Regions from separate parts of the Halomonas sp. 111 genome, predicted to be linked through region 1. Evidence: predicted binding sites of a transcription regulator. Region 1 holds the regulator's gene; each other region holds the start of a gene.
The links. Region 1 encodes sigma-54, which starts transcription at its own class of promoters, with help from an activator protein. Its sites were predicted from a motif close to TGGCACNNNNNTTGCTNT; they were not measured.

Region 2: a site for sigma-54 is predicted at 3,022-3,039, ahead of ACT3T7_RS15245 (amino acid ABC transporter substrate-binding protein). Genes of this name have one in related genera too.
Region 3: a site for sigma-54 is predicted at 1,962-1,979, ahead of glnL (nitrogen regulation protein NR(II)). Genes of this name have one in related genera too.

What each region holds. Positions count from the first base shown of each region.
Region 1 covers NZ_JBQSYV010000003.1:107,316-113,058, reverse strand. Annotated here, with positions in the region: gene lptA (lipopolysaccharide transport periplasmic protein LptA) at 1-237, shown strand, start outside; gene lptB (LPS export ABC transporter ATP-binding protein) at 247-996, shown strand; gene ACT3T7_RS03290 (RNA polymerase factor sigma-54) at 1,120-2,532, shown strand; gene hpf (ribosome hibernation-promoting factor, HPF/YfiA family) at 2,631-2,939, shown strand; gene ACT3T7_RS03280 (PTS sugar transporter subunit IIA) at 2,944-3,414, shown strand; gene rapZ (RNase adapter RapZ) at 3,482-4,414, shown strand; gene ACT3T7_RS03270 (HPr family phosphocarrier protein) at 4,457-4,726, shown strand; gene pmbA (metalloprotease PmbA) at 4,737-5,743, opposite strand, start outside.
Region 2 covers NZ_JBQSYV010000021.1:48,386-54,128, reverse strand. Annotated here, with positions in the region: gene hemE (uroporphyrinogen decarboxylase) at 1-917, shown strand, start outside; gene speE (polyamine aminopropyltransferase) at 917-1,777, shown strand; gene ACT3T7_RS15250 (amino acid ABC transporter substrate-binding protein) at 1,861-2,871, shown strand; gene ACT3T7_RS15245 (amino acid ABC transporter substrate-binding protein) at 3,096-4,121, shown strand; gene ACT3T7_RS15240 (amino acid ABC transporter permease) at 4,210-5,400, shown strand; gene ACT3T7_RS15235 (amino acid ABC transporter permease) at 5,421-5,743, shown strand, end outside.
Region 3 covers NZ_JBQSYV010000038.1:3,986-9,728, forward strand. Annotated here, with positions in the region: gene ntrC (nitrogen regulation protein NR(I)) at 1-859, opposite strand, end outside; gene glnL (nitrogen regulation protein NR(II)) at 856-1,914, opposite strand; gene glnA (glutamate--ammonia ligase) at 2,144-3,550, opposite strand; gene ACT3T7_RS18110 (acyltransferase family protein) at 4,037-5,065, opposite strand; gene ACT3T7_RS18115 (alpha/beta hydrolase) at 5,231-5,743, shown strand, end outside.

The sequences.
Region 1 (5,743 bases):
CGCAATCAACTCGATGATCAGGACACGCCGATGGAAGGATGGGCACGACGCGTGGTTTATCACGTAGCAGAGCGGCGTGTAGAGCTTATTGACCAGGCCGAACTGACCCAGGCGGGTGATCAGTTTACCGGTGGCCGCCTGGAGTACTTCATTGACCGCGAAGTGGTGCAGGCACGCTCCGATGCAAACGGTAGCGAGCCGCAGCGTATTCGTATGACGCTTCAGCCAGCGCAATAGGAGCCAACCATGTCTATTGCGGAAGCACCGCCCATAAAAACCCTTTACGCCAATCACTTGGCAAAAAGCTATAAGCGCCGCCGCGTGGTTAAAGACATTAGCCTGGAGATTGCTCAAGGCAGCGTGGTAGGCCTACTTGGCCCTAACGGCGCGGGCAAAACCACATCGTTTTATATGATTGTGGGCCTGGTGAAGTCTGATGCGGGTACGGTGCGTATCGACGAGCAAGACTTAACCCGCGTTCCCATGCACGAACGCGCGATGGCCGGCATTGGCTATCTACCCCAGGAAGCGTCTATTTTTCGCAAGCTATCGGTTGCGGATAATATTATGGCGATTCTGGAAACCCGCAAAGATCTGGACAGGGCAGGACGAGAGCAGCGGCTTGAGGCCCTGCTTGACGACTTTCATATTACCCACATCCGTGACAACCTGGGCATGAGCCTTTCCGGCGGCGAGCGGCGGCGCGTCGAAATTGCCCGCTCCTTGGCCACAGAGCCCGCGTTTATCTTGCTGGACGAGCCATTTGCAGGTGTCGATCCCATCTCGGTTGGTGAAATCAAGAGCATTATTCGCGCCTTAAAACAGCGCCACATTGGCGTGCTAATTACTGATCATAACGTCCGAGAAACACTGGATATTTGCGATATCGCCTATATTGTCGGTGACGGCCACATTATTGCTGGCGGCAGCCCTCAGACTATCCTTGATAACCAAAAAGTGAGGGAAGTTTACCTGGGTGCTGATTTTCGCTTATGAATTTAATTTCACCGCTAAACAGTGATCTGCAGTAAAAATTTTATCAGTGGCATGCTTATTGCACTTGCACAACAACATGACTCGCACTAGGGTGAAGCTTTCCGATTAACGAGTGGTTCTCAGATGGTCATGAAAGCTTCTCTCCAATTGCGTATCGGTACGCAGCTGACCATGACACCTCAGCTGCAGCAAGCGATTGCACTGCTACAGCTATCGACATTGGATCTACGTCAGGAAATTCAGCAGGCACTGGATGCCAACCCAATGCTGGAGCAGGAAGACGAGTTCGGCGAGCAGGCGACCGTCGAAACACCCGACGAGGAGTGGTCAGAAAGCATTCCCGAGGAACTGTCTGTCGATAGCGACTGGTCTGACACTTACCAGGACATGGGTAGCTCTGGCAGCAGCGAAGGCCCCGATTTTGAACGCCAGGCCGCGGGACAAAGCCTGCATGGACATCTCCTTTGGCAGCTGGCGATGACCGATTTTACGGCTCGTGAGCAGCTAATCGCCGAAAGCCTGATTGATGCACTGGATGCCAATGGCTACCTGACGCAGCCGCTCAACGATATCCGCGATGGGTTACGTGCTCAAAGCATCGAAGGTCTCAGCCAGCGAGAGTTGGAGACCATTCTGATGCGTTTACAGCAGTTCGAGCCAACGGGCGTCTTCGCCCGTGACTTGCGCGAATGTTTGATGCTTCAGTTAGCAACGCTCCCCGACGACACGCCCCTACTTGTTCCCGCGCGCCGATTGGTTCGTCAGTTTCTTGAAGCGCTGGGCAAAAATGACATTCGCCTATTAAAGCGCCGCCTAAGCCTGGACGATGAGCAGCTAGACGATGTGATCGGTCTGATCCGAAGCCTGGACCCACGCCCAGGCAGCGCTTATGGCGTCACCGACGATAGCTATATCACGCCCGACCTGGTCGTACGTCATGACCATGAAGGCTGGCACCTGGAGCTTAACCCTGAAGCCCTGCCCCGGCTGCGTATCCAGCCCGACTACGCCAGTTTAATCAAGCGTGCAGACAAGAGTCAGGATAACCAGTTTTTAAAAGAGCACTTGCAAGAAGCGCGCTGGCTAATCAAAAGCCTGTCCAGCCGCAACGACACGCTTCTACGCGTAGGACGCGAGATTATCACTCGCCAAATCGGTTTTTTAGAGCACGGTGAAGAAGCGATGAAGCCGTTGATTCTTGCCGATATTGCCGAGGCGGTTGAGATGCACGAATCAACCATTTCTCGGGTCACCACACAAAAATATATCCATACCCCACGGGGCGTCTTCGAACTTAAGTACTTTTTCTCAAGCCAAATTAGCGGGCAGGATGGCGCAGACAGCCACTCAAGCACCGCGATTCGCGCCCGGCTTAAAAAGTTGATTCAAGATGAGCCTCCCGGCAAACCTCTTTCGGACAGTCGTTTGGTGACATTACTGGGAGATGGCGGCATCACAGTGGCACGCCGTACGGTGGCGAAATATCGTGAGTCGCTGGGCATTCCCTCATCAAGTGAACGTCGTCGTTTGCGTTAGTCGTTACAAGAGAAATGGCAAAACTCGCGACAGGGGCTTTGCAACACCGTAAAAAGGGTTACAATCGAAATTCAGTCCGATGGATAAGGAGCACGTCAATGCAAGTAAATATCACGGGTCATCATGTAGAACTGACTGACGCCTTGCGTGACTACGTTAATGAAAAGCTTGAACGCATCGAACGTCATTACGACCACATCACCACGGTACAAGTCACCTTATCTATTGAGAAGGAGCGCCAACATGCCGCGTGCACCCTTCATGCGGCAGGCGCCGACCTACATGCCGACGCCGAAGATGTCGACATGTACGCCGCTATTGACGCCTTAGCAGACAAAATTGATCGTCAACTCGTTAAGCACAAGGAAAAAGCACAAGCTCGCGCCCAAGGCGCTGGCGTGCGTTAATTCAATGACGTTGGAAACCATCCTCCCCCCGGAGCGCGTACTTTACGACGTGCCCGGGGGCAGCAAAAAGCGGGTGCTGGAGTTTTTCAGCACCTTTATCGCTCAAAATACACCCAGTCTGGATAGTCAGGAAGTTTTCAGCCGACTGATCGGCCGGGAACGCCTTGGCAGCACGGGGATCGGTAACGGCGTCGCCATCCCCCATGCGCGCAGCCCACATTGCGTTACGCCTATTGCGGGTTTTTTAAAATTATCAGAACCTATTGATTTTGATGCTATTGATGGCGACCCGGTCGACCTCGTCTTTGTGCTGCTTGTTCCCGAAGAGGCTGACGACACGCATTTGTCGCTTTTGGGCCAAGTGGCCACCATTATGAATGATGCGAGCACACGCCAGGCATTACGCAAAACCAGCAGCCAGCGCGATTTGCTTGACCTGCTGATGAGCAAGATTCGCGAACAGGCCGCTCCATAATCGCCCATAACGACTAACACGTTTTCATGCGTTATCCCTTTTATACGTTCAATCAGAGAGAGCCACTATGCAACTGGTGATTATTAGCGGCCGCTCTGGCTCTGGCAAGTCAATCGCTTTACAAGCGCTGGAAGATATTGGCTATTACGCCATTGATAATCTCCCTGCCATGTTGCTTGGTTCTTTGGTTGACGAACTCCGTGACGAGGGTGAGCGCACACATCTAGCGGTCAGTATTGATGCCCGCAACCTGCCAGCGGCGCTCGAGCGTCTTCCCGTACTGCTTGAAGAGCTGCGCGCGCGGCCTATAGATTGTCAGGTTATCTATCTAACCACCGATTCACGTATTTTACTTGAACGCTACTCTGCGACACGGCGACGCCATCCGTTAACGCGCAACAGTAATATGACGCTTGAAGAGGCAATAGAGAAAGAGGAAGAGACGCTCAACGAAATACGTGATTTGGCCGACCTGCGGATTGATACATCACGCTTATCGGTCCACGACCTGCGTCGGCGCATTTCAGACCAGGTAGCCCACCAGCGCAAGGACCAGCTAACACTCACCTTTGAGTCGTTCGGCTACAAGCATGGCGTACCCATGGATGCAGATTTAGTCTTTGATGTACGCTGCCTGCCCAACCCTTATTGGGACCCAACGCTACGCCAGTACACAGGACGTGATGCCACGATTATTGCGTTTCTGCGCGGCTACCCGATTGTCGAAGAGATGAGCCATGATATTCAGGCAATGCTTGAGCGCTGGCTGCCTGCTTACCAAAATAGTCAGCGCAGCTATATGACGGTGGCTATTGGCTGTACCGGTGGGCAGCACCGTTCTGTGTATATTGCCGAGCAGCTGGCGCAAAAGCTGGCACCGCTCATCGGCGAAGTCCAGTTGCGTCACCGAGAATTGGAGCTGCAATACACGCTACGAGGAACCCGGGCAGAGCCACCGACGGCTTCTCCATTTTCCGAGCAGACGCCCAGCCCTACGTAAACGCTTATGCCTAATGACACCACTCGGAAAAAAGGAACCAGGGTGCCAGAAAGAACCTTAACACTGACCAATCAGCGCGGCCTACATGCCCGCGCCGCCACAAAGCTGGTGAAGTGCAGCCAGCACTACTCCGCCAGCATACAGGTGTATAAACAGCAGCAAATGGCTGATGCAGCCAACATCATGTCGCTATTGATGCTAGCTGCACCCTGCGGCACCCAACTGCGGATTTGTGCGGAAGGCGAGGATGCCGAACAAGCGCTTGATGCAATCCAAGCGCTGTTCGACGCCCGCTTTGACGAAGATCAGTAGTACGGCTTTTTTAGCTACCGGCGACAGTCATCGCATCCACTAACCAGCTGCCCGTATGGATACTGCCGCGCGTATCGATATCACTTCCGATACCGACAAGGCCTGAAAACATACGCTCAAGATTTCCAGCGATGGTAAATTCTTCAACCGGATACTGGATTTCTCCATTCTCGACCCAGAAGCCCGCCGCACCACGCGAGTAATCCCCGGTTACGCCGTTCACGCCTTGGCCCATTAGTTCGGTGACCCAAATGCCTCGACCCATCGTTTTAAGCAGCGCATCACGCGTCTGCAAGGATGCGTCTAAACGCACGTTGCGGGCACCGCCAGCATTCCCCGTGGTTTGCATGCCCAAGCGACGGGCACTGTAGGACGAAAGCATATAGCTCGCGATACGCCCCTGTTCGATAAAGCGGTTATTACGTGTCTGCACACCTTCTCCATCAAACGGCGTACTGGCGGTCGCTCCTATTTCCATAGGGCGCTCTTCCAGACTAAACCACTCAGGAAATAACGGCGTGCCCAAACGGTCACACAGGAAAGAGGATTGACGATACAGCGCGCCACCCGCCAATGCGCCCAATAAATGCCCAACCAGACCACTAGACAGCGAAGGATCAAACAGAATGGGAAAGGTGCCGGTTGGCGGCCGCTTGGCACCTAACCGACGCAGCGTACGGGCCGCAGCCTCGCGCCCTACTTCACCCGGGTCGCGCAAATGCTGAGGATTACGCGCAGAGGTATAGTCGTAGTCCCGCTGCATACCGCCTTCATCCTGAGCAATGAGCATGCATGAAAGGGAGTGACTACTGCCTTTTTGGGTACCTAAAAAACCATGGCTGTTAGCATAAACCCGTACGCCCTCACCGCTTGAAAGCGACGCGCCTTCTGACTGACTAATACCCTCAACGTCGCGACCCGCCTGCTCGCAGGCAAGCGCAAGGTCGATTGCTTGCTCAGTTGTCAGCGCCCACGGGTAATGAACCTTAAGGTCCGGCAATTCGGTCGCCATCTGAT
Region 2 (5,743 bases), on a different contig from region 1:
TGGAGCGTTACCCGCTGGATGCGGCGATTCTGTTTTCAGATATTTTGACGATCCCCGATGCCATGGGTCTGGGGCTCTATTTTGAAACCGGTGAAGGTCCCAAGTTTCGCAAAACCGTGCGCACCCCGGAAGAAGTGGCGGCGCTAAGCGTGCCCAACGCCGAGCGCGACCTGGACTACGTCATGCGTGCGGTATCGACCATTCGCCGTGAGCTGAACGGGCGCATGCCGCTGATCGGCTTTTCGGGAAGCCCTTGGACGCTGGCAACCTACATGGTGGAGGGCGGTTCCAGCAAAGACTTCCGTCACCTGAAAACCATGCTTTACGATACGCCAGACACCATGCATCAACTGCTGGATACCCTGGCCCAGTCGGTGACCGATTACCTGAACGCGCAGATTCGCGCAGGCGCCCAGGCGGTGCAGATCTTCGATACCTGGGGCGGAGCGCTTTCCACCCCCGCGTACCTGGAGTTCTCGCTACGCTATATGGAGCAAATTGTTTCCGGGCTGATCCGCGAGCACGACGGGCGCCGCGTACCGGTGATTCTGTTCACCAAAAACGGCGGCCAGTGGCTTGAAGACATCGCCTGCGCTGGTGCTGATGCACTGGGTATCGACTGGTCGACCGAGCTCTCCAGCGCCCGTGCCCGTGTGGGCCACAAGGTTGCGCTTCAGGGCAACCTCGACCCTAACGTGCTGTTTGCACGCCCGTCGGCGATTCGTGCCGAAGTCGCCCGCGTGCTGGAAAGCTACGGTCACGGGCCGGGCCACGTGTTCAACCTGGGCCACGGCATCAGCCAGTTTACCAATCCGGATAACGTCACCGCCTTTATGGAAGCGCTGCACGAGTTAAGCCCGCAGTATCACCAAGGCATTCCGGCCCAATCCACCCCATCACAACCAGGAGCCAATTGATGAGCGAATTACGCGGCGACCAGTGGTTCACCGAAGTGTTTGATAGCCACGGCAGCGCCTTCTCGCTGAAGATCTCTGAAAAGCTGTTGGATGTGCAGAGTGAGTACCAGCACCTGGAAGTGTACGCTACCGAGACCTACGGCAACCTGATGGTGCTGGACGGCTGCGTGATGCTCACCGACCGTGACAACTTCCTGTATCACGAAATGATCGCCCACCCGGCACTGTTTACTCATCCGGCGCCCAAGCGCGTGGTGATTATCGGCGGCGGCGACTGCGGCACACTGAAAGAAGTGCTGCGCCACCCGGGCGTTGAAAAAGTCACCCAGATCGATATCGATGAAGAAGTCACCAAGGCCGCAGAGCGTTTCTTCCCGGCGCTGGTGGAAGCCAACGACGACCCGCGTGCTGAGCTGCTGTTCGCTGATGGTGTGAAGTGGGTGGATGACGCTGCCGATGAAAGCATCGACGTGCTGATTATCGACTCTACCGATCCGGTCGGCCCCGCCGAAGGGTTGTTCAAGACTGACTTCCTTAAGCGCTGCCACCGCATTCTGAAAGCCGATGGCGTGATGGTACAGCAGAGCGAATCACCGCTTTATCACAGCGGCTCGATTATTCGTGAGCTGCGCCATGACATGCGCGAAGCGGGCTTTGCCAGTGTCGCCACACTGCCCTTCCCCCAGCCGGTTTATCCTTCCGGCTGGTGGAGTGTGACGCTTGCCGGTAAAGGCACCAACGTGGAAACCTTCCGCGAAGAGGCTGCCGCTAGCCACAAAATGCCGCTACAGTACTACACAGTGGATGCCCACCGGGGCGCCCTGGCGCTGCCACCGTTCATGCGTAAAGCGTTCGGCTGACGTTTATTTGAATAGCACGCCAGTAAGCGATGAGGCCGGGCACTGCTCGGCCTTTTTTGTGTCACCACGTTAAGGAACCAACAATGAAAACCCTTAAATGGATAAGCATTGGCGCGTGCGCCCTGGCCCCGACGGTTGCCTTGGGCACCACGTTAGAAACCGTTCAATCCCGCGATAGCGTACGCTGCGGGGTGAACGCCGCCCAGCCCGGCTTCTCCTCACTGGACGATAACGATACGTATCGCGGCCTGGACACCGATGTCTGCCGCGCGATTGCCGCGGCGGCATTAGGCGATGCCAGCAAGGTTGATTTCGTACCGCTCGATTCGGTGGAGCGTTTTACCGCCCTGCAATCCGGCGAAGTGGATCTGCTCTCCCGCACGACGACCTGGACCTCTAGCCGCGATACCACCCAAGGTATGCACTTTACCGGGGTGAGCTATTACGATGGCCAAGCATTCATGGTCGCAAGCGACCTGGGCGTGCAAAGTGCCGAAGACCTGGACGGCGCGGCGGTGTGCACGCAGTCAGGCACGACCAGCGAGCTGAACCTTTCAGACTATTTCCGTGTTAACGACATGCACTATGACGCAGTGGTGTTTGATTCTCCCGAACAGTCGATTGCCGGTTTTGAAGCCGGGCGCTGCGACGTCTTAAGCTCCGATGCTTCTCAGTTGTATGCCCAACGCATGCAGCTTGCCAACCCCGACATGGCGGTAGTGCTGCCCGAGATTATTTCCAAGGAACCGCTTGGCCCCGCCGTACGCCAGGGCGATGACCAGTGGTTCAATATCGTAAAATGGTCGCTGTTTGCCATGCTCAACGCTGAAGAACTGGGTGTCTCAAGCACCAATATTGATGAACACGCGGATTCCGATAATCCAGATATTGCCCGCCTGCTGGGCCAGGACGGCAGTTTTGGTGAAGGCATGGGACTTAATGACGACTGGGCTTACCAAATCGTCAAACAGGTGGGCAACTACGCCGAAATGTATGATCGCAACGTGGGCGTGGACTCTAACTTCAATATTACCCGTGGTTTAAATGCTCTGTGGCGCGATGGCGGCATTCAGTACGCCCCGCCCATTCGCTAGGGCTTACCGGTCAGCACTCTGCCATCAACCATCGGTTGTCGCACCAAAACAGCGCATGCGGCAACCGTTTCTATTTTTTTGCACCTAAACTTTCGTAGAAGCAGAATCATTTTGCGTTGAAAAGCGCTGAATTTGGCGTTGTACCCACATTGGCATCTTCCTTGCTAGCTTTATATGTCATGCCTTCGCATGCATAACAATATTAATTGAGGAAGGGAATTACCATGTTGAACAAGAAACACTGGGTATTACTGGCCTCTGCAGGCGCCATCACACTGACAGGCGCCACTAACGCTAACGCAGCAACACTTGAAGAAACCATTGAACGTGGAGCCGTGCAGTGTGGCGTCAGCGACGGTTTGCCAGGCTTTTCGGCACCCGATGGTGATGGCAACTGGCAAGGGCTGGATGTCGATGTTTGCCGTGCGGTCGCCGCTGCCGTGCTGGGTGATGCAGATGCCGTCAATTACATCTCTCTCAATGCCGTTGAGCGTTTCACTGCGCTGCAGTCTGGCGAAGTCGATTTGCTTTCTCGTAACACGACCTGGACCACCACCCGCGATACCACGCTGGGTCTGAACTTCGCAGGCGTCAACTTCTATGACGGTATCGGCTTTATGGTTAGCCGTGACCTGGGCATCGGCGGTGCTGATGAGCTGGACGGTGCGGCGATCTGTATCCAAACGGGCACCACCACCGAACTTAACGTGGCCGATTACTTCCGCGCCAACGATATGGAATTTGATCCTATCGTGTTTGATACCTCAGAGCAGACCGTGGGCGGCTTCCAGGCTGGCCGCTGTGACGTTCTAACCTCGGATACTTCTCAGTTGGCGGCGCTGCGCATTCAGTTAGATGATCCGGATGGCGCCGTCATTCTGCCCGATATCATTTCCAAGGAGCCGCTGGGCCCGGTAGTTCGCCAGGGCGATGACACCTGGTTCAACATCGTGAAATGGTCACTGTTTGCCATGCTCAATGCTGAAGAGTACGGCGTGACCAGTGAAAACGTAGAGGAAATGACCAGCTCCGAAAACCCCGACATCGCCCGCCTGCTTGGCCAGGACGGTAACTACGGTGAAGGCATGGGGCTTGATGCGGATTGGGCTTACAACATTATTAGCCAGGTCGGTAACTATGCCGAAAGCTTTGAGCGCAACGTTGGCATGGACTCACCGCTTGAGATTGAACGCGGTGCCAACGCGCTATGGAACCAGGGTGGTTTCCAGTACGCTCCGCCGATTCGCTAAGCATCTCGCTTGACCCGGCCCGTCGCGCTTAGCAGATGAGTGCCGACGGGCCATTTGATTGACCTTCCGTGTAGCGGAGACGCCACCCATGTCCGTAAGACCCAACACTCGCCCCGCTGGCCACAAGCCACCGTTTTGGCGAGACCGTGCCAAACGCGCACTTGTTTTTCAGCTGCTTTTAACGGCAGCCGTTGTCGTATTTTTGCTGTATATCGTCGGCAATACTCAGGACAACCTATCCGCCCGGGGTATCACCACCGGTTTTGGCTTTTTAAATAACACCGCAGGCTTTGGTATCGTACAAAGCCTGATCGACTACTCCTCTCAGGATACCTACGGCCGCACCTTTTTGGTGGGCTTGCTCAATACGCTATTGGTCGGCGCCTTGGGTGTGGTGGCCGCGACGCTGATTGGCTTTATTGTCGGCATTGCTCGCCTGTCGCCCAACTGGCTACTGGCACGCCTGGCCACCGCCTATATCGAAACTTTCCGCAATATCCCGTTACTGCTACAGATTTTTTTCTGGTACTTCGCCGTGCTGCGCACGCTACCCAGTGCAAGGGACAGCCTCTCGTTTGGCGAGGTTGTTTTTCTTAACGTGCGCGGTCTGTATCTGCCTGAGCCGCTTTTTGAGTCAGGCTTCGGGATGATTCCAGCGACCTTTATCGTCGCGGTTATCGCCAGTATTGCGCTGTGTGTGTGGAACAAGCGTCGCCAAGAGGCAACCGGTAAACGCATCCCAGCCGGGTGGATATCGCTTGCGCTGATTCTGGGGCTGCCGCTGCTGATTACGGTCGCCACCGGCGTACCGATCACCTGGGATATTCCGGAACTGCGCGGCTTTAACTTCCGCGGTGGCTTTACCGTGATCCCGGAATTTCTGGCGCTGTGGCTGGCACTTTCCATCTATACCGCCGCGTTCATTGCTGAAATTGTCCGTTCGGGTATTCAGGCCATTTCCCATGGCCAGACCGAAGCCGCCCAGGCACTGAGCCTGCCGCGTAACCTGGTGTTGCGCTTAGTGGTCATTCCGCAGGCGCTGAGGGTCATTATTCCGCCCCTCACCAGCCAGTACCTGAACCTGATCAAGAACTCCTCACTTGCCACGGCCATCGGCTACCCCGACCTGGTCTCCGTGTTTGCGGGCACCACGCTTAACCAAACGGGGCAGGCCATTGAGGTAATCGCCATGACCATGGCGGTGTATTTGACCATCAGCCTGTTGGTTTCCATGTTCATGAACTGGTTCAACGCCCGCGTAGCGTTGGTTGAGCGCTAGGCGCCGGTGAGGATAGCTTTATGATTCATAATCAAACAATGATTGATCAGCGGCCTGCCCCCAGCAATACCCTGGGGCCCGTGGCCTGGCTGCGCGCCAACCTGTTCAGCGGCCCGCTCAATACGCTGTTTACGCTGGTAGGGCTGTACGTTCTTTACCTGCTTTTGGTACCGACCATTCAGTGGGCGTTCATCAACGCCGATTGGGTAGGCACCACCCGGGACGACTGCTCGCGAGAGGGCGCCTGTTGGGTGTTCGTTAATGCGCGCTTTACGCAGTTCATCTATGGGCTTTACCCGCGTGACGAGATCTGGCGCGCCAATATTGTGTTTGGCGGCTTTTT
Region 3 (5,743 bases), on a different contig from region 1:
GGTGCGTCGCGGCGATAATCCGCACGTCAACCTTGACCGGGGTGTGCCCGCCCACTCGGTAGAACTCACCGTCGGCCAATACGCGCAGCAAGCGAGTTTGGGTTTCAGCCGGCATATCGCCGATCTCATCCAGAAACAGCGTGCCGCCGTTGGCCTGCTCAAAGCGCCCCTGGCGCTGGGCAGCGGCCCCGGTAAACGCACCTTTCTCGTGGCCAAACAGTTCAGACTCAATCAGATCACGCGGGATGGCCGCCATGTTCAGGGCAATAAACGGCTTGCCCGCCCGGGGGCTGTGCTGGTGGAGTGCCTGGGCTACACGCTCTTTACCGGTGCCCGACTCGCCATTGATGAGCACAGTAATATGCGAATGAGAGAGTCGCCCAATGGCCCGAAACACCTCCTGCATGGCCGGCGCTTCACCAATGATTTCTGCGTTCAAACCTTCGGGAACGCTGATCGGCCGTTGGCGCTCGCGCGCATGAGCCACCGCCCGGCGCACAAGCGCCAGCGCTTCATCCACATCAAACGGCTTGGGCAGGTACTCAAACGCACCGCCTTGATAAGAGGCCACTGCGCTGTCGAGATCCGAATGAGCGGTCATGATGATGACCGGCAAATCCGGGTGCGCCTCACGGATGTGCGACATAAGATCCAGCCCATCAATGCCCGGCATGCGAATGTCAGTCACCAGCACATCCGGTGGGGTTGTCAGCAGTCGTTCCAGTACGGTATCGGCGCGTTCTATGCACTCTACATCAAGATCCGGCTGTGCCAATGCACGTTCAAGCACCCAGCGGATAGCGCGATCGTCATCCACAACGACCACCCGTGCAACCTCGTTACGTGTCGCCTCTATCATGATGCTTCTCCGGTACAATTAATAACCAATGGAATCAGTAAGCGGAACTCGGTGTGCCCGGGACGTGAGTCACATTCAATCAACCCTTGATGCTGATGCAGGATCGACTGAGCGATGGACAACCCCAATCCGCTGCCTTCAGCACGCCCTGACACCATCGGGTAGAAGAGCGTCTCTTTAAGTCCTTCCGGGATACCAGGGCCGTTATCGATCACACCCACCTCGCTCACTAACCGGTGGCGCTCAGCACCCAGGGTGAACTGACGCCGGGCACGGGTGCGCAGCATCAATTCGGGCACAGGGGTCTCGGCATCGCTCATGGCCTGCACGGCGTTCCTGGCCACGTTAAGCACGGCCTGGATCATCTGCGCCTCATCCCCGGAAAGGTCCGGCAGGCTAGGGTCGTAATCGCGGTGGATGGTGATATTCGGATGTTCAGCCACCAGCAGCGTTCTTACCCGCTCCAGCACTTTGTGGATGTTCACCGGCGCGTGCTTAACAATGCGATTCGGGCCAAGCATCGAATCCACCAGATCACGCAAGCGGTCAACCTCCTCCACGATGATATGGGTAAACTCACGCAATTCAGGCTTATCCAGGTCACGCTCTAATAGCTGAGCCGCCCCGCGGATGCCGCCCAGCGGATTTTTCACTTCATGGGCCAAGCCTCGGGCTAGCACTTTGATGGTTTCCTGGCGCGTGGTTAGCGCTTCCTCGCGGGAAATTTGCATCAAGCGGTCACGAGGCTCTACTTCCAGCAGAAGCTCGTCTTCCGACAGGGGCGTCACGGTGTAATCTACGGTCAGCGCTTCACCGTTAACCGGGGTAATGCGCGCCTCGCGCTGGGTGTAGGGATGAAAGGCATCCCGCGCCTTGGCCAACACCTGGTCGATACTTTCATCACCGCCCAGCAGGGTATCCAGGCTGCTCCCCTGCACACGGCTAAAGCTTACTGCCAACAGCGCTTCGGCGGCAGGGTTCATCCAGCGTACGCGGAGCTCACCGTCCAGCAGCAGCACTGCCATGGAGAGATGTTCTAGTAAACGCTGATACATGACGTGTCCTGAATATCGCTGATAAAAACGTTCAATGCTTAAGAGAAACTGCAAAAAGCGCGCCAGGCCTTGATTCAACGAGCGTTAAGCGCACAGCCTGCCATGGTCGATCCATCACATGCACCATCTTAGTGCATGGAGCACCGTTAAGGCGCCCCCCTTTCACTGGTTAAGTGCAATAAAAAACCCCGCCGAAGCGGGGTTTCAAAGCTATCGCGTTACACCGCTATTAGCAGCTGTAGTACATATCAAACTCGATGGGGTGCGTGGTCATGCGAATACGCTCCACTTCTTCCATCTTGAGTTCGATGTAGGCATCAATCATATCGTCGGTGAACACGCCACCTTCGGTCAGGAACGCACGGTCAGCGTCGAGCGCTTCCAGGGCCTGGTCCAGGCTGTTGGCAACGGTCGGTACCAACTTGCCTTCTTCTGGCGGCAAGTCGTACAGGTTCTTGTCCATGGCATCGCCAGGATGAATCTTGTTCTTGATGCCGTCGATACCCGCCATTAGCAGGGCAGCAAACGACAGGTACGGGTTAGCGGTCGGGTCAGGGAAGCGGGTTTCAACGCGCTTGCCTTTGGGGCTTACCGTATAGGGAATCCGGATAGAGGCAGAACGGTTACGGGCGCTGTAAGCCAGCATAACCGGCGCTTCAAACCCCGGTACCAAACGCTTGTACGAGTTGGTAGAGGCGTTGGTGAAGGCGTTCAGAGCGCGTGCGTGCTTGATCACACCACCGATGTAATACAGGGCCATTTCCGACAGGCCTGCGTACTCATCACCGGCAAACTGGTTCTGACCATCTTTCCAGAACGACTGGTGAATATGCATACCAGAACCGTTGTCGCCAACCAGCGGCTTGGGCATGAAGGTCGCGGTTTTGCCGTACGCGTGGGCCACATTGTGGATCACGTACTTCATTTCCTGAACTTCGTCCGCCTTCTTCACCAGCGTATTGAATTTAACGCCGATCTCGTTCTGCCCCGCATTCGCCACTTCGTGGTGGTGAACTTCAACGGTCTGACCAATCGCTTCCAGGGTGTTACACATCGCGCCACGAATATCGTGGAAGCTGTCGACCGGAGGAACCGGGAAGTAACCGCCTTTAACGCGCGGACGGTGCCCCAGGTTGCCGCCCTCTACCTGATTACTGGTCGCCCAAGCGCCCTCGTCGGAAGAAATCTTGTACATGGAGCCCTGAATATCGGACTTCCAATGTACTTCGTCAAAAATAAAGAACTCAGGCTCCGGACCGAAGAAAGCAGTATCGCCCAGGCCGGTGGACTCCAGGTACGCCTCAGCGCGCTTAGCAATAGAACGCGGGTCACGATCATAGCCCTGCATCGTGGCTGGCTCAATGATATCGCAACGCAAAATCAGAGTAGCGTCTTCGGTGAAGGGGTCGAGGAAAGCAGTGCCATCTTCCGGGCGCAGGATCATGTCGGATTCGTTAATGCCTTTCCAGCCCTCGATTGAGGAGCCATCGAACATTTGACCATTTTCGAAGAACTCTTCGTCTACATCGCGGGCAGGCACGGTAACGTGCTGCTCTTTACCACGAGTATCGGTGAAACGCAGGTCCACCCACTTAACATCATGTTCTTCAATTAGCGCGAGAGTCTTGGCTGACATTGTGCCTCCGATATGGGCGTGGCTTAAAGCATGTAACAGTAAGCTATCGATAAAAGTGTTATTAGACAAACCCCGTCATTCAATAAAGTACGTGCCTGACAGGCCTATCCTTTTTGTTCGCTTAACATTTGCCTGAAATTGAATCACACATCGCCTAGCGATCATTTCAAACCGGCTATTGTTGTAGCACGCCGAGAGGCATCTGCCTACGGTGGCTAGCCGCTGACAAATATAATGCAGAGAACATGCCAATCCTGCACCAACATGACCGAAACAATTACTAACCTGTTGTTTTAAGGCATATAAAAGCTGCGTCTGCATGCCTCTCTATGACGCATAAGTATTTCCCGAGGCTTTTAAACACACACGGACCTGTTTTTTTGACCCAAAATAGATCAAACACAAGCATAAGCGCACCTAATTGGTGCATGAAAGACATAGAGCGCCCCTCTCGGCTTCCAACCCACCGCACAGCGCGTCAACGCCCTACACTTTTAGCCGCTTGCCAAACATCATGGCCCCGGCTTTTGTGGTGTTCGCCATTTTACTGAGCAGGATAGAGCCCGTGGCGCCCGTCACTATCAGCAGCAGCACGTAAACCGTTATAGGCAACGCCAACGGCATCACCAACGCATCGGTAATGGCAAAAAACATGGGGTGCGCCAGGTAAATACCAAACGAATACTGGTTGATATAGCGCACCCAGCGAGGCGCTGTGATGTCTTTTAAATAACGCATCGCTACAAGCGTTGAGAGTATGAACAGCGGTATCACCCACACTTCCTTGGATGAGAACTGCAGCCACCCCGCCACACTGGCCGCGACCAGCAGGCAAACCAACACGACCAACCACAAAGGCCACGACAGGTACTGCATCCATAAAGGCCGCAGCGGTGCCTGGGCTCCACTATCAAAGGGGTAGTAACGCACTAGCGCCAGGGCCAGAAAGAACAGATATATCCAGCCCAGAGGCGCTACCCAGAGCAGATACCCCGGCAGCGCCACACCCAGCCAATACGCCACTCCCCAGTACGCCATACTCACCCAACAGCTCACCCACAGCCACGGCACCGGGTTAAAGCGCCACAGCTGCCAACGGGTAAACAGCCAATAAGCGATATAAAACTGCATGGCGATAATCAAGAAATAACCGTGCCACCCGGCGAAAACAAAGTACTCCAGCGCATTGGCGACAAAGCCTACCGACTCCCCTGCCATGTACAGCCGGACCCACTCGGCCGTCGAGTAGATAAAGCCATATACCAGATAAGGCAGCATGACGTACTTTACCCGTTGGGCCAAAAAGCCAGGCGGCACTGCCTTGTCATAGCGCATGGCAAACACAAACACTGAAATGAACAAAAAGATCGGTGTGCCCAATACCAGCGGCAGGCGCATCAGGTCGGTGGCCAGGTTATCCACACGCTGATTAACGTGGTCCAGCAAATGAAATAAAAACACGGCCACGCAGCCGTACGCACGCAACCAGTAAATTTCCTCTATCCTTTTATGCATACCTGCTCCGTGTATGCCTGACATTCGCCTGCGCTGAACAGTGTCGGCGGGTACGGGGTACGACGCTATAACCTTGCGATAATTCCCGGAGGCTGTTTGTCGCTCTTCTCATTTTCAAGTGTATTTCACGGGTTGTTACGTTTCTTGTTGACCAGCCTGACAGCCCTGGCGGGCCTATGGAGCCTGTTTAACGCCGCCGTTGCTGGCGAGGTGCACTACGCCACCTTTGACTCGCCCACGCTGGGCCACGCCTACCCTTACACCGTGTATCTACCCGACCATTATGACGCCACTGCCGCCGAGCCTTACCCAGTGGTTTATCTGCTCCATGGCTCTTTTGGCAACGAACGAGACTGGCTAGCCAAGGGCAACCTTGCCCAAACTGCTGATCGTTTGATTCGCGCTGGACACATTCCGCCGGCCGTTTTCATCATGCCCGGTAGTCGCAGCTGGTGGGTAGACGGCCATAATGAGGCCGCCCGCAGCGCCTTTTTTAACGACTTGATGCCGCATGTTGAAAACCAGTACCGAGTGGGCGCCACGCGAGCGCTTCGCGGCGTAGGCGGGCTATCCGCCGGAGGGTTTGGCGCGCTTAATTTTGCCCTGGAAAAGCCCGAGATGTTTGCCGCCGCCGCAGCGCTAAGCCCGGCAAGCTATCTTCCGTATCCGCCGAGCAAC